Regions from separate parts of the Bacillus sp. 37MA genome, predicted to be linked through region 1. Evidence: riboswitches for the same ligand, from Rfam matches in the RefSeq annotation. Region 1 holds a riboswitch; each other region holds the start of a gene.
What was found. A riboswitch is a leader RNA that binds a small molecule or an ion and turns the genes downstream of it on or off. The one in region 1 is predicted to bind cobalamin.
Positions count from the first base shown of each region.

Region 2: linked by a shared signal. The riboswitch ahead of A3M5_RS0115510 (ribonucleoside-diphosphate reductase subunit alpha) and the one ahead of A3M5_RS0120230 (ABC transporter substrate-binding protein) in region 1 are both predicted to bind cobalamin.
Region 3: linked by a shared signal. The riboswitch ahead of A3M5_RS0109990 ((2Fe-2S) ferredoxin domain-containing protein) and the one ahead of A3M5_RS0120230 (ABC transporter substrate-binding protein) in region 1 are both predicted to bind cobalamin.

Region 1 covers NZ_KB889752.1:3,676,551-3,681,573, forward strand. Annotated here, with positions in the region: gene pabA (aminodeoxychorismate/anthranilate synthase component II) at 1-573, shown strand, start outside; gene pabC (aminodeoxychorismate lyase) at 558-1,394, shown strand; gene A3M5_RS0120220 (YflT domain-containing protein) at 1,363-1,698, opposite strand; gene A3M5_RS25595 (hypothetical protein) at 1,840-2,013, opposite strand; cobalamin riboswitch at 2,157-2,343, shown strand; gene A3M5_RS0120230 (ABC transporter substrate-binding protein) at 2,448-3,401, shown strand; gene A3M5_RS0120235 (FecCD family ABC transporter permease) at 3,364-4,419, shown strand; gene A3M5_RS0120240 (adenosylcobinamide amidohydrolase) at 4,419-5,023, shown strand, end outside.
Region 2 covers NZ_KB889752.1:2,799,273-2,804,295, forward strand. Annotated here, with positions in the region: gene A3M5_RS0115505 (ribonucleotide-diphosphate reductase subunit beta) at 72-1,112, opposite strand; gene A3M5_RS0115510 (ribonucleoside-diphosphate reductase subunit alpha) at 1,126-3,318, opposite strand; cobalamin riboswitch at 3,487-3,657, opposite strand; gene A3M5_RS0115520 (S-layer homology domain-containing protein) at 3,754-5,022, opposite strand.
Region 3 covers NZ_KB889752.1:1,781,350-1,786,372, forward strand. Annotated here, with positions in the region: gene A3M5_RS0109980 (sirohydrochlorin chelatase) at 1-683, opposite strand, end outside; gene cobJ (precorrin-3B C(17)-methyltransferase) at 705-2,363, opposite strand; gene A3M5_RS0109990 ((2Fe-2S) ferredoxin domain-containing protein) at 2,398-2,763, opposite strand; cobalamin riboswitch at 2,903-3,090, opposite strand; gene sspL (small, acid-soluble spore protein L) at 3,486-3,620, shown strand; gene A3M5_RS0110005 (heme-dependent oxidative N-demethylase family protein) at 3,773-4,771, opposite strand; gene hxlA (3-hexulose-6-phosphate synthase) at 4,963-5,023, opposite strand, start outside.

The DNA.
Region 1 (5,023 bases):
AATTACGATTCATTTACATACAATCTTGTACAATATCTCGGTGAACTTGGCCATGAACTCGTCGTGCGTCGCAATGATGAAGTGACAACCGATCAAATTGCCGGCATGAATCCGGATTTTGTTATGATATCTCCTGGACCATGCACGCCAGACGAGGCGGGCATCAGCATGGAAGCGGTTGAGAAATTCGCCGGCAAGATTCCGTTGTTTGGCGTTTGTCTTGGTCAGCAGTCGATTGCGCAGGCGTTCGGCGGTGATGTCATTCGCGCGGAACGGCTTATGCACGGGAAAACGTCTCCCGTTTTTCATGACGGCCAAACAGTATTTAAAAATTTACCAAACCCATTTCGGGCGACGCGCTATCATTCGCTCATAGTCAAAAAAGAAACGTTACCGGATTGCTTCGACGTATCTGCATGGACGGAAGAAGGTGAAATTATGGCGATCCGTCATAAAGAATTTGCCGTTGAAGCCGTTCAGTTTCACCCCGAATCAATCATGACCGAATGCGGGAAAGAGATGCTGCAAAATTTCATATCCACATATGGAGGCGCGTTATGTACACGTACGTAAATGGGGAAATCATTAAAAACGAAGATGTCCGTATTTCTCCGTATGATCACGGCTTTTTATACGGAATCGGTGTTTTTGAAACGTTCCGTACATATAATGGCAGACCGTTTTTATTGGATGAACATCTTATCCGGCTGAATGAAAGCTTGACGGAATTAAATATTGATCTGCAATTGAATCGAAGCAATGTTGAAAAAATATTATCGATGCTTTTTGACGCCAATGGATGGGAAAATGCTTATATTCGATTGAACGTTTCAGCGGGTGACGGTGAAGTTGGGTTACAGACAACGCCCTATCGAAATCCGAATATGATCGTCTTTCAAAAACCACTTACTGGGACAGAATCTCTTGCTGAAAAAAAAGGTGAATGGTTAACACTGCGCCGGAACAGTCCAGAAGGCCGTTATCGTCTGAAGTCGCATCATTATTTAAATAATATGTTTGGTAAGCGTGAGGTTGGAAATGATCCTAAAGTTGAAGGGATATTTTTGACGGAAAACGGTTATATAGCAGAAGGGGTTGTGTCGAATATTTTTTGGACGCAACAAAACACGCTATATACACCAGCGCGTGAGACTGGTATCCTGGCCGGTGTGACACGGCGATTTGTCATGAAAATAGCGCGGGAAGCCGGTATGAATGTAGAAGAAGGATTGTACCATCCGGAAGATGTTTATGCAGCTGATGAAGCATTTGTCACGAATTCTATTCAAGAAATTGTGCCGTTGTCTGCACTCGGAAATACAACATTTCCAGGTGCAGAAGGGGCGGCCGTAAAAGCATTATTTATACGGTACCGGGAGGCTGTTCGTCTATGACGAGCAGCACTTTTTCTTTTGCGAACTCCCTGTGATAGTTCTCTGCGTCTTCTTCAGATAACCCAAATTTAATTAATGAATCTTTCACCGGTTTTTCCCGTAAAAACATCGATTTTATTTTCTCTTTCATCGATGGACCGGCTGTTTCGACGCTTGCTTTTGTCCGGTTTTGAATCGTCAAATAAATATCCGCATCTTTCGTAAGAACTGTCATTTGCGCCGGATCGAAACCTTCCACTTTCAAATCTTCTATTTTACGAATGACGTCAATTTCACTGTCAAATAACCCAATGACTTGTTTCATCCTGTTTCCCCCTGCAAAAAATTTGTTTTCTTTTCTTTTCCCATAATATTGGATGTAGAAACAGGATAGGAAAATAATTTTAAGAGTATGTTCTGTTCCTTTCAAATAAAAAAACCTGTCCATAATAGACAGGCGGTCACATTACAATTTTTGTTCATATGATGAATCTTGGTTGAAATAGCTGTCATTATTGTCCGGAAATTTATCAATCCGGTTCGAGTCACTGAAATCAAATGAGTCACGGAGAAAATAAACGAAAAAGAATCCAACGACCATAATAATCAGAAAAAGAATAATTACTGTTAAGGGACCCACTATAAACGCCTCCATTCTTTATCGTTACTAAACATGTTCCACTTTTTCATAGATAATAAACATATAATTTTTATATAAAGCTGAATTTTCTGAAAAAATAACCTTTCTCTTTTTTCATGTATAATGAAACATGACGGAAAACATACATATGAACGTATCTGGGTGAAGCTGCGAATAGCGGTTTCTTAAAAGGGAAGCTGGTGAAATTCCAGCGCGGTCCCCGCCACTGTAAATGGGAGTAAAAGACACGATGTCACTGTGTAAACACACGGGAAGACGTTTTTTACGATGACTATGAGCCAGGAGACCTGCCTTGGAACGATGCACCGACAACCTGCGCGGATAGGTGGTGTGACGGACGGGTCTGACTGTCTTTCATACACCTCTATCACGTAGAGGTGTTTTTTATTTTCCGAAAAAAGGGGGAATTATTGATGAAAAAATCATGGCTGGCATTAGGAATATCAGCGGCATTGCTTGCAGGCTGCGGTGCGGAAGAAGAGGCACCTACTAAAGAAAATACGGAAACAAAGACAGAAGAAACAGCTGGATTTCCTGTTATAGTAACAGGGGCGGACGGTAATGAAGTCGAAATTGAAGCGGCACCAAAACGCATTGTCACATTAGCACCAAGCAATACGGAGATCGTGTACGAATTAGGTCTTGGTGAAGAAATCGTTGGTGTATCGGATAATGATACATATCCGGAAGATGTACAAACGAAAGAAAAAGTCGGCGGCATGGAGTTTAACGTCGAAAAAATTATTAGCCTTGAGCCGGATCTTGTTTTGGCGCATGATTCTGCCGGTGCCGCTTCTGAAACAGGTGTTCAGCAGCTTCGCGAGGCAGGCATCGATGTCCTTGTCATTAATAACGCGGATAGCATCGCTGAAATGTACAATTCGTTTGAATTAATTGGAGAAGCAACCGGGACAGCAGCAGAAGCTGAAACGGAAGTAAAAGAATTAAAAGCGGATTTTGCGGCGCTTGAAGAAAAAGCCGCTTCTATTAAAGAAGAAGACGTGAAAAGTGTCTTTTTTGAAGTTGATCCAACACTTTATACAGCGGGAAAAGGCACATATCTAAATGAAATTTTTGAGCTGATCAACGTTGAAAACACAATGGCAGATCAAGAAGGATGGCCGCAAGTAACGGAAGAAGCGGTAATTGAAAAAAATCCAGATGTTATTTTACTGAATTACGGCTCTTATGTGGAAAACGCGGTTGATGGCGTGTTGACGCGCGAAGGCTGGGATAACGTGAATGCAGTGAAAAATAAAGAAGTCATTGAAGTGAATGCGGATATTACGAGCCGGACAGGCCCTCGTCTTGCAGAAGGAGCTGAATCTATTGCGGAAGCGGTCTACCCGGACGTTTTTGCCCAATAAAAAAACGGCGTACGCTTTTGCATTGTTGTTTCTCATTGGAGCCATCTTTATAGGAACGGCAGTTGGAACGATACATGTCCCGTTTCGACACATTGCTGCGATTTTAGCGCATCATTTATTCGGAACGGGGCTGTCAATGGACGCATCCATTGACAATATCGTCTGGAAAATCCGGTTCCCTCGTGTGGTGCTTGCTGGTTTAATTGGGGCTTCACTGGCGATTGCGGGAGCCGCTTTTCAAGGATTGCTCCGTAATCCGCTGGCTGATCCGTATACACTTGGTGTTTCTTCTGGGGCATCAGTTGGTGCGGTGCTTGTGCTGTTTTTTCATGTCTCGATTCCATTTCTCGGCGGATTTACGCTGCCGGTTGTCAGTGTGGCAGCAGCTATTTTAACGATCTTTTGTGTGCTTTTGTTTGCGCAGACGATTGAGCGGTCAATGAAGCTTGAAACGATTATTTTAACAGGCATTATTTTCAGCTCGTTTTTTGGTTCGTTTATTTCATTGATGATTGCGCTCACTGGCGAAGAGCTGCGGCAGATTATCAACTGGCTACTTGGCAGTGTTTCAATGCGCGGGTGGCCGTATGTGCAGCTTATGACACCATTTTTTATCGGCGGCGCGCTGCTTCTCATGTATATGGCACCAGAATTAAATGCGATGTCATTTGGCGAAGAAAAAGCGAAATATCTCGGTGTGAATGTTCAGCGAAAAAAAATGATGGTTCTTATTGCGGGTTCCGTCTTAACAGGTGCGGCAGTTGCAGTGTCTGGCACGATCGGTTTTGTCGGTCTTGTCGTTCCACATTTTGTCCGTATTCTTATCGGGCCTGATCACCGGCACCTGCTGCCACTTTCAATGATTACCGGTGCAGGATTTTTAATCATGGCTGATTTAACCGCTCGTACGATTATTTCACCGACTGAGCTTCCGATTGGCGTCATTACGTCACTGATCGGGGCACCGGTATTTGCACTTATTTTACTAAACAAAAAACGAAAAGGAGGCGTCGCGTGATGTTGCAAGTGAACGAGCTTTCAGGAGGATACGGAAGCGGGCTTATTGTCCGCGGCGTATCCTTTTCTGTTAAACAGGGAGAACTGTTCGGCATTCTTGGGCCGAACGGGAGCGGGAAAACAACCTTGCTGAATATGATCAGTGGGTTAATAAAAACGGCATCCGGCACGATTGTTGTGAAAGAAAAGCCGCTTTCAACTTATGCACCGAAAGAATTGGCGCGCGTCGTTGCGGTGCTTCCGCAAATCACGTCGAGCCAGTATGCCTATACAGTGAAAGAAACGGTATCGCTCGGCCGATATGCGCATCAAACCGGATTTTTTAAATCGTGGACCGATGAAGATGAAACGGCTGTGCAGGAAGCGATGAATCAAACGGGAACGTCTTTATTTGCAGACAAACAGCTTTCTGCATTGTCCGGCGGCGAAAGGCAGCGCGTCTTTCTTGCGCAGGCGCTGGCACAGGAACCGGAAATATTACTGCTTGATGAACCAACCAATCATCTCGATTTATCGTTTCAAAAAGACTTGCTTGATTTATTAAAACAAATGACATCGAATGGACTCACTGTCATTTCGATTTTTCATGATTTAAACCTTGCGTC
Region 2 (5,023 bases), 880 kb from region 1:
TTATATCGGGATATTATGCGCTGTTTACTCACAAAAAAAACGGCTTCCATAATGGAAACCGGTCAAAATTATTATAATTCGTCAAACCCATTATCCTGCACATTAACTTTTACGTACTGACGTGAGCGCTGTTCAAAGAAATCGGTTTTGCCAAGGTCTACATCTTCGTATGCTTTAATCCATTTTAATGGATTCTTCCGGTAGTCCGGGAATGGCTTTTCATATCCGAGCTGCTGACAGCGCACGTTCGCGTAAAAATAAATGTACGCCTCCACATCTTCTACATCGAGGCCATCAATCTTGTCCCCGATCACTTCGCGCGCCCATTCCACTTCAAGCGCCGCTGCTTCTCGGAAAATCGCCTCCACATCAGCTGCACGTTCCTCCGTATCAAGCTCGGGATATTCCGTCAGCAATTCACGATAAATTTTCACGAATAAATCAACATGAAGCTGCTCGTCGCGGTTAATGTAATTGATCATCGTACTCGTCGCTACCATTTTCTGGTGGCGTGCCAAATGATAAAAGAACGCAAAGCCTGAATAAAAGAATAATCCTTCCAAAATCACATCATACACAATCGACTCAAGCATATTTTCCACAGTCGGCTGTTCCACAAACGATTCGTATCCTTTCATGACAAAATCGTTGCGCTTCTCAAGCACAGGCTCACTTCTCCAGTAATCAAACACGCGATCTTGCTCCGATTTCGGTACCAAGCTCGACAAAACATACGAATAGCTATGATTATGAATCACTTCTTGCTGCGCCAAAATAATCATCAATGCCTGCAAGCTCGAATCTGTTAAATAATCCGCTACTTTCCCCGCATAATCCGTCTGAATACTATCAAGCAGTGCAAGCAGTCCAATCGTTTTCAAAAATGCTTCCCGCTCACAATCTGTCAAACCCGGAAACTGCTTCACATCCGTCCCCATGTTAATCTCAAACGGAGTCCAGAAATTTCCGAGCATCCGCTTATATTTTGGATACGCCCAGTCAAATTTCACATCATCCCAGTTCAACACATTTGACGACCGGCCATTCACAATCGCTGTCGAACGGTTCGGTGCGTCTTTATCCATTAATTTACGCTTTTCAATCATCGTCATGATAAAATCCTCCTTAACTCGAGCACGATTCACATTCGAGCAGCTCAACCGACGTCGAACGAACGTAATACGTCGTCTTCAACCCGTTTTTCCATGCCGATAAATGCAAATCAAGCAATTCTTTCGCTTTAATCGTATTTTGAACATACAAATTCAATGACACACCTTGATCGATATGACGCTGACGCGCTGCATTTTGACGGAGCGTCCACTGCTGGTCGATAAAGTACGCAGACTTGTAGTACCATGTCGTCTCGGAATTCAAGTCTGGAACCGTCACCGGAATTTTGTAATCTTTCTTTTCTTCGGAATAACTCTTCTGGAAAATCGGATCGATACTCGCCGTGCTTCCCGCAATAATCGATGTCGATGAGTTCGGTGCAACAGCCATTAAATAGCCGTTTCGCATCCCATTTTCACGCACATTCGCGCGAAGTTCCTTCCATTCTAAACCTTCATAGCCGCGCACATCAAAATAAGCGCCTGTTTCCCAATCTGATCCGGCAAATAACGGATAAGCCCCTTTTTCTTTCGCTAGTTCCATCGATGCCTCAATCGTCAGGCGGGCAATGTTTTCATAGAGTGAATCCGCGTATTCAACCGCTTCATTTGCTTCCCAGCGAACGCCTTTCAGTGCCAATAGATGATGCCATCCGAACGTACCGAGCCCGATACCGCGATAACGACTGTTTGTCCGCTCCGCCTGTGGAACCGGAATCATATTCAAATCAATGACGTTATCAAGCATACGCACTTGAATACGGACGAGACGATCTAACACATCAGCCGGCACCGCTTTGCCTAAATTGATGGAGGACAAGTTACACACAACGAAATCACCGGGCTTTTTGCGCGTTACAATGACATCGTCTTCAAGCTGAATCGATTCAAATTCCGTCGCACTCATATTCTGGGCGATTTCGGTACACAAATTACTTGAATAAATCATGCCTTCATGTTTGTTTGCATTGCGGCGATTTACTTCATCGCGGTAAAACATGAAGGGGACACCTGTTTCAAGCTGTGAGCGCATAATACGCTTCATAATATCAATCGCCTGAACGGTTTCACGTGATAATCGATCGTCATTTACGCATTGCTCATATTTCGTACGGAACGAACCTTGGCCGCGTTTTTCATCATAATAATCTTCCAGTGAAAAGCCCATCACCGTACGCACTTCATGCGGGTCAAATAAATGCCACTCGCCACGCGCGTCGACTTGTTCCATAAACACATCCGGCAAGCAGATGCCTGTGAAAATATCATGTGCACGGAGACGTTCGTCGCCATTGTTTAATTTCAAATCCAAAAACGGAAAAATATCTTTATGCCAAACGTCCAAATAGACCGCAACCGCTCCTTGGCGCTGGCCGAGCTGATCAACGCTGACTGCTGTGTTATTCAGCTGTTTAATCCAAGGCATGACGCCGCTTGACGCGCCTTTAAACCCACGGATAGAAGAACCGCGGCTCCGTACTTTACCCATGTACACACCGATGCCGCCGCCGTATTTCGATAATGTTGCTACATCCGTATTGCTGTCGTAAATGCCTTGCAAACTGTCATCGACTGTATCGATAAAACAGCTCGACAGCTGTCCGTACGGCTTACCGGCATTAGATAATGTCGGTGTTGCGACTGTCATATATAAGTTGCTCATCGCCCAGTACGATTCAGCAATTTTTTCTAAACGGTTTTCAGTTTCATTTTGCATAAGTGTCATTGCAATAATGAGCCAGCGCTCCTGCGGAAGTTCGGCCGGCGTTTTGTCAAAATCACGTGCAACATAGCGGTCCATCAGCATTTTTAATCCGATATATGTAAATAATTGATCGCGTTTTGGCTGCAATAATTGCCCTATTTTTTCAAGTTCATTTGTTGTGTAAGCGATCGTTAAACGGGGATCGTATAAGCCTTTCTCCGTTAGAATTTGAACGTGAGATGCGAAATCTTTGTAAACTCCTTCGGCCGAAGTCTTACGCTTGGCCGCTTGCTCGCGATACGATTCCTCCAGATGGATGCGTGCAGCAACGAATGTCCAGTATGGCTCTTCTTCATCCAAAAAGCTGAGTGATTCGAGTACCATTGCTTTTGACCAGGCAGAAGCACTATATCCCGGATGCTTGGCTGTCCATCGTTCGCTAACACGGAGAAGCGGACCGATTTTTTCCTGGCCAAATTCGTCTGTTAAATGGTTCAGCATCTGTTCGATTTCTGGAATGATTGTGATTGTCATGTTATTCCTCCTGTTTTGCAAAAAATAAAAAGAGCGATAGATGCAGCCTCTTCGGCTGAGCTATCGCTCTGAATGGGTAAAATGAGGAAACAAACGGAATCCGCCGCTTCCACCTCTCAACCCCCGAAGAAAGTGTCGCTTTCAGAAAAACAGGCAGGTCTCCTGGCTCGTGCGTCGTCCTCTTGCCGCCTTCCCGTTTTCACAGTGGCTTGGCATTCGTCTGCACTTACAGTTGCGGGGACAGCTCCGGCATTTAACCGGATTCCCTTTTAAACCATTATTGGTACCTGCTTTTCATCGCATACTATATATTGTGTTTTTATACTTTTAAAATACTAACATATTGTGTTTGTAATGTACAGAACAAAAATCCGCAAAGAGTGCTCTTTGCGGATTTCATTATTAAGGAGTGCCGATAAAAGAATGGCTCCACACGTTGTACATCGTTATGGCAAATTGTTCACGCGTGATGTTATTTTCAGGATAAAACATAGCGTTTGCTCCACCGCTCATAATACCGTGAGAATAAACAGCATTAATTTCTTCATTCGCCCAATGTTTTGCTGGTACATCATTGAAAATTGAAGACGCCCCTGCTTGAAGATTAAGTGACTGCGTCAAGACACGAGCCATCTGAGCCCGGGTTAACGGCTTATCCGGATTAAACTTCGGCGCTTTGGCAAAAACACCCGCTTCCGTAAGTTTAGCGATCGCTGCATACGACTTCATTTTTGAAGAGACGTCAGAGAATCCTGGATTCGGAGCTGTGCCGGTTTTACCAAGCGCACGCGATAAAATAATCGCTGTTTCTGCGCGGGTAATGTTACTTTTTGGTGCAAATGTACCATCAATGTTTCCGTTAATGATGCCTGCTTCTGCTAGTTTCATAATCGCAATGCGCGCCTGTGAACCTAGTTTACTAATATCAGTAAATGGGTCTTTTCCTTGTTCTGGATCTGGTATTGTGCTATTCTTCCATACTTTGAAAAATTGGTCTGCAAATACTTTGTACCCCGCTTCATTTGGATGAACATCATTTGCATTCGGCAAATATTCAGCTTTAAATGAAGAAGATACGTCTATAAATGTTACACCTTGAGCCTTTGCCGTCGATTCTAACTCACTATTAAAATAGTTAAATGCGATCGTTAAATTCTCTTTCTTTGTTCCTTCTTCCATGCTTGAATACGGGAAATAGTAGCCAAATAGATAAATATCTGCATTCTTGTTTAATGATTTTATTTTTTGGATACTTGCGGTCAGATTTTGGTTTACTTTATTTACAACTTCTAAAGCTTTTAACGGATCATTACTTCCTGTATTTACAAAAGCCAGTAAATCATTCGCTCCTGAAGAAATCGTTACAAGCTCTGCATTTTTAACAGCGGCTTGAACATCAGAACGCTGTAATTTGGTCAATAATCCAGTACTTGTTTCACCTGGAGTGGCATAACTTTTCGTAAATGAGGCAAGTGCTTCCTGATTATCTAACTCATCCGCAATCATGTCGGTATAGCCTGTACCGATTGTCTTGTATGGCGTTTGTCCTGCGGCAATCGAATCACCAAGTGCAACGTAATCCTCTTTTACAGTGGCTGCCCCCGCAGACGGAGTCAGAAAGGCTGCAACAAAAAGCAATGACGCTAAAAATACCGAAAAAATCTTTTTCAAA
Region 3 (5,023 bases), 1.9 Mb from region 1:
TCAGCTAAGACAAATTCCTGCTCGGGATATTGCTGTTGATAGCCCGACACCATCTTCTCCATTCGCTCCATTAAAATGCCAGTAAACAGGAAGTACGGTAACATCACCACTTTTTTTGCACCAAGCTTTATACAACGTTCGATTCCTTCATCCACTAGTGGAGCCGTCACACCCATGAAAGCACTTTCGACCCATTTAACATTTAACTTTTCCCAAAGCAAACGGGAGATTTTATAAAAATCACTATTCGCATCCGCGTGACTGCCACCACGACCAATTAACAAAATAGCCGTGTCAGTATGTTCAGCAGACGTATCCAAACCTACTTCCTCAAGACGATCCGTTAAAATCGATAATACTTCTTGATGAACACCAATCGTTTGTCCATATGTAAATTGAACATCTGGATACTTCGTCTTACCATCCTCGACTTCAGCTGGAATATGCAGTTTTGAATGACCTGCATGCAGCAAAATAATTGGAATGACAATCACTTCTGTAGCCCCTCTGTTTACACAATTGTCAATCCCTTGTGAAATAGTAGGCGATGCAAATTCAAGGAAACATGTTTCAATGAGTAAGCGATCATCCATCGTAGGGATTAATTGTTCAATAAACGCCCTCACTTCTTTATTCCCAGCTTCTAATCGGCTTCCATGTCCAACAAATAATACTGCTTTCATTCGTCATTTTCCCCCTCTTTATTAATCTCCGCACGGTGCTGGCTCTATTTTAATTTTTGGCGCCATATCTTGATATTGATAGCCTTGAATCTTTTTCACTCGCTTGAAATATTTAAATAGTCGTTCATTTGGATGCGCGTTTTGTTTGTATTCCTCAACGATATTCGTAATTAATTCGACGAGACGACCTGGTTCGATTCCTTCCTCAACTGGCTGGCCCGGATGAGCGGTTCGACCGACCGGCTTTGCTCCTAAAAATAAATCAAATTTCCCTTTACGGAAGACGATTCCAATATCATCACTTACTGCCGTATAACAAGCCATGCCGCATCCGTTAAACCCGATGTTAAGCTCCTTCGGTATCTCGATTCCACCAAGCACATGCTGTATTTCATCCGCGTAAGGAATCGATTCTGCTTTTTCACCATCACAAAAGTCGCATGCTTTCAGCGTAACAACATCGCCGATTGGAGACAGTAAGAAGCCAACTGATTGCAACTTTTCCGTAATTCTATCTGGTTCAGTTGTTGGAATTTTTAAAATAATTTTGTGATTCGGCGTGTATTCCATCGTTCCTTTTTCACCAACAACTTCCGCGAGCATCATCATTTGCCTTGGTGTAAATTGCTTATTCGCCACACCCGGACTAACAGCTAGTTCAAACAACGATTCCATTTTTTGTTGAACTAATGGTGGAGTGATAGACTGCGCAGCGCTTTGACCAGACACTCTCGACAAAGCTTCCATCGCTATTTCAAAAGATGTACTCTTTTTCTCAGGCGCAGGCGCTTTCGTCAACAAACCGACAGCCGCTTCCTCATAAGAGCCTTGTGTTAGGCCCGTTTCTTGATCCATCGCCCATGGTTCTGCTTCTTTTTGTAAACGTTGATGCGGTTTCAATGGTTGCTTTTCTGCATTCAGCGTATACTTTCTTTGATAGCCACGAGGCGTAATCATTTTATTGTCATATAAGAACGTCGATGAATTCCCAATCACAACGGTTGTGAGCATACCAATATCATGATTCAACATTTCCGCTAGATTCGTAATCACAATATCCTGACGCTCACGATATGCACTTTTCACTAGCCCTACTGGTGTTTCTGGTGAACGATATTTAAGTAGAATTCTCTGTGTTTCAACAATTTGTCTTGTTCGCCGACCACTGCGTGGATTATAAAGCGCAATGACAAAATCGGCCTGTGCCGCTGCTTCAACTCGTTTGGCAATAAGATCCCACGGTGTTAAGTGATCACTAAGGCTAATTGTACAAGAATCATGCATAATAGGTGCACCCAGCAACGATGCACAAGAGTTAATCGCTGAAATGCCCGGAATAATTTCGATTTCAACACCTGTTGCTTCTTTCCAGCCCTTTTCAATCAAAACCTCATACACAAGACCTGCCATTCCATAAACCCCTGCATCACCACTTGAAATGACCGCCACTTTCTTGCCATTTTCCGCTTGTTTTACTGCTTCTTGTGCTCTCGATACTTCTTCGGTCATTCCCGTACTGATAACCGCTTGATCTGTCAATAAGTCTTGAATCAATTCCACATACGTTTTGTAACCAATAATGAAATCACTTTCTTGAAGCGCTTCTACAGCCCGCGTCGTAATATGTTTAAAGTCTCCTGGACCAAATCCAACAACAAATAGTTTCCCTTTTTGTTCCATACAAACATCTCCTTTCATAATTTGTAACAGGATTCTACTTTTTCTTTGAAATCCCTACAAGAGCGGAAGCAGCTGGATTAGGCGACATTTCTCCATTCACAAATTGATACACTTTATGCGTTTCAAGAATAGGTTCGTGCATATCCCGAACAATTTGGCGACCAATTTCAGGTGAATCTACTCGATACCAAGTACCCTCTGGATAAGCAATGACAACACAAGCATCTTTACATCTTCCGTTACAACGAGTTCTTGTCGTATGAACCTCTTCATCTAACCCTAGTAAACCAATTTCATCACGAACAGCTTGCGTCACTTCTTCGCCGCCCTTTCTCATACAACTACTTCCGTTGCAGATGAACAGATGAGACTTTGTCCCTTTTAAATTCCATGTTGTCATATGTTACCTCCTGTATCGTAGAAGGGAATAAAAAAACCTTAACTCTTTGAGTTAAGGTTTTTTAAGAAGCTCAATAAAATGAAATAGCATAAAATGCATCTCCATATACTGTATCGCCTCTACCCTTCCCTCCGAAAAGTATTACTTTCATTTAAAAGCAGGTCTCCTGGCTTACGCTTCTATTTACTCTTGTCCCTTCCCAGTTTTTAAACCAGTGGTTTTGACAATTTCATCAGCGTTACAGTAGCGGGGGCTGCATCGGACTTTCACCGATTTCCCTATTATCCCGAGCATGACGCTTCGGGCACTTTTAAATTAATTATTTAATTTTCATTCTTCCGTATAAAAATCCAATATTTCTTAACTTAATATAATAATACAATACTTATCATATAATACCTTTCCAAAATTTCAAACAGATAAATAATCTTTGAATGTTCACTATACGTGTTTATGGATCAAATTTAAAGGGATTAAATGAATTATTTAACAAACTATTTTTATAATTTTTCTGAAATTCGTTCCATATATCTTGCGGACTATTTCTTTTTCTTCTTAGATTGTTACTAGATCCTCAAAGATACGCCCTCCCGGGCTACCGGTGTTAACAAAGAATACTACCCTCCTCAGTGCAAAATAAAGGGATTATATTTATTCTTTTTGGAAATACTACAATTCGAGCTAAAAACAATTGATGTGGTATCTAGATGGGGGTGAGAAAGATGGGAAATAGCAAAAAAAGTAATAGAGGCAAAAAAGCTCCTAGTGTAACTCCTCAAGGTTACGGAGATACGGAATTCGCTGAAGAGCCAAAAAGCAAACTGGAAAACGCAGCTAAAAAGAAAAACACAAAATAAATAGAAGCAACCGGCGAATCGCCGATTGCTTCTATTTTTAAGTTGCAGTCCAAGCGAACCACAAATTAATATTGTAACCGAGTTAGCTTTTCTTCTTTACGTCAATTGCCTCTATCTTTAAGGAAGCCCGCTATCCAAATACAACAATTTGATTAATTTGAAGAAGTCTCTTCTACCGTGTTTTCCAAATATGTGACTAATTTATCTTTATAAGATAAGAATCCTTTGTATTCGGTGATATCGTCAGCCATAGTAACCAATATATTATTTAATTGTTTCGTCCACTGAGGATTTTTAGCTATTTCATCTAGTCTAATTAAATGTGTGTGGATACTAAACAAAATTCCATTGCTGCGCGGAAGTCGAAAGAGCTTTTGATCTTCTACTCTGAAATAAACCAATTCTCCTGCATTTTCACTTGTTACGTTATCTTTTTTTATTCCCCATTCATCAAATGCTTCAGGAGATGAATCAAGAATTGGCTCAACAGTCACTGTCCAGTTAAATCGAGTCCACGGCTTTCCAGGTTCCATTCTCATAATAAAATTACGAATTTTCTCAGCTAAACCGCTTGTCGTAAAACGTGATGGCACAGGAAAATGAATAGACATAAAATCCATCCCGAAATCGAAATTAAGCGACCAGTTGGCCGGAAAACATAATTGTCCGGCGTCTAAGTACAGATCCCCATCTCTTTGTGCAAGATAAATCAAATCTGCTTGAACATGGCGGCCTATAAAGTCTAACGGCTCATACGGTAAAGTTGAATTATCTCCGAAAGTAAAAGATTGTTCTTCCCCAAGTATGTGATTTTGGAATGTCCACTCATTTCCGTTTTTAACAACACTGAAATAGTGTGGAAAAATGGATGCCATTTCATCCATAGTCATCTCTAAAATTTCCCATTGTGCTTCAAAAGAATGCGGAGCAGATTGATACGTTTGCTCTTTTCTGGTGTCTAGAAGTTCCCTTTTCAGTTTGATTTCTTCAACATATTCAGGAGTAATATCAAGCATAATTGGGGGCTCTAGTGGTTTGGAATTATTAGAAAAGTCATGCGTGTCTCCCTTAAACGGCCATGGGAAACGGTCTGCTATAGGCCGATTTGGAACTTTCACGACTTTTACAGGGGTAGGAGTGGCTTTATCCATTCTTTTTTTCCTCCTTCATAAAATATAAGTGTTTTTTAGAAAACGATAGACATTCTACAAGGAATAGCTCCTTATAGAATGTCTTATCATTACATTATCGGTATATTTTTTTGTAATTACAGTGGATAGTACTTTTCGAAACGCCAGCTTTAATAAAGCTGATTATTTCATATTTAAATTTAAGCTGTAACTCAACCTTTAATGAGTCGTTGCATTTCTGCCGCAACTGCTTTTTTGTCGTCTGCACCTGTG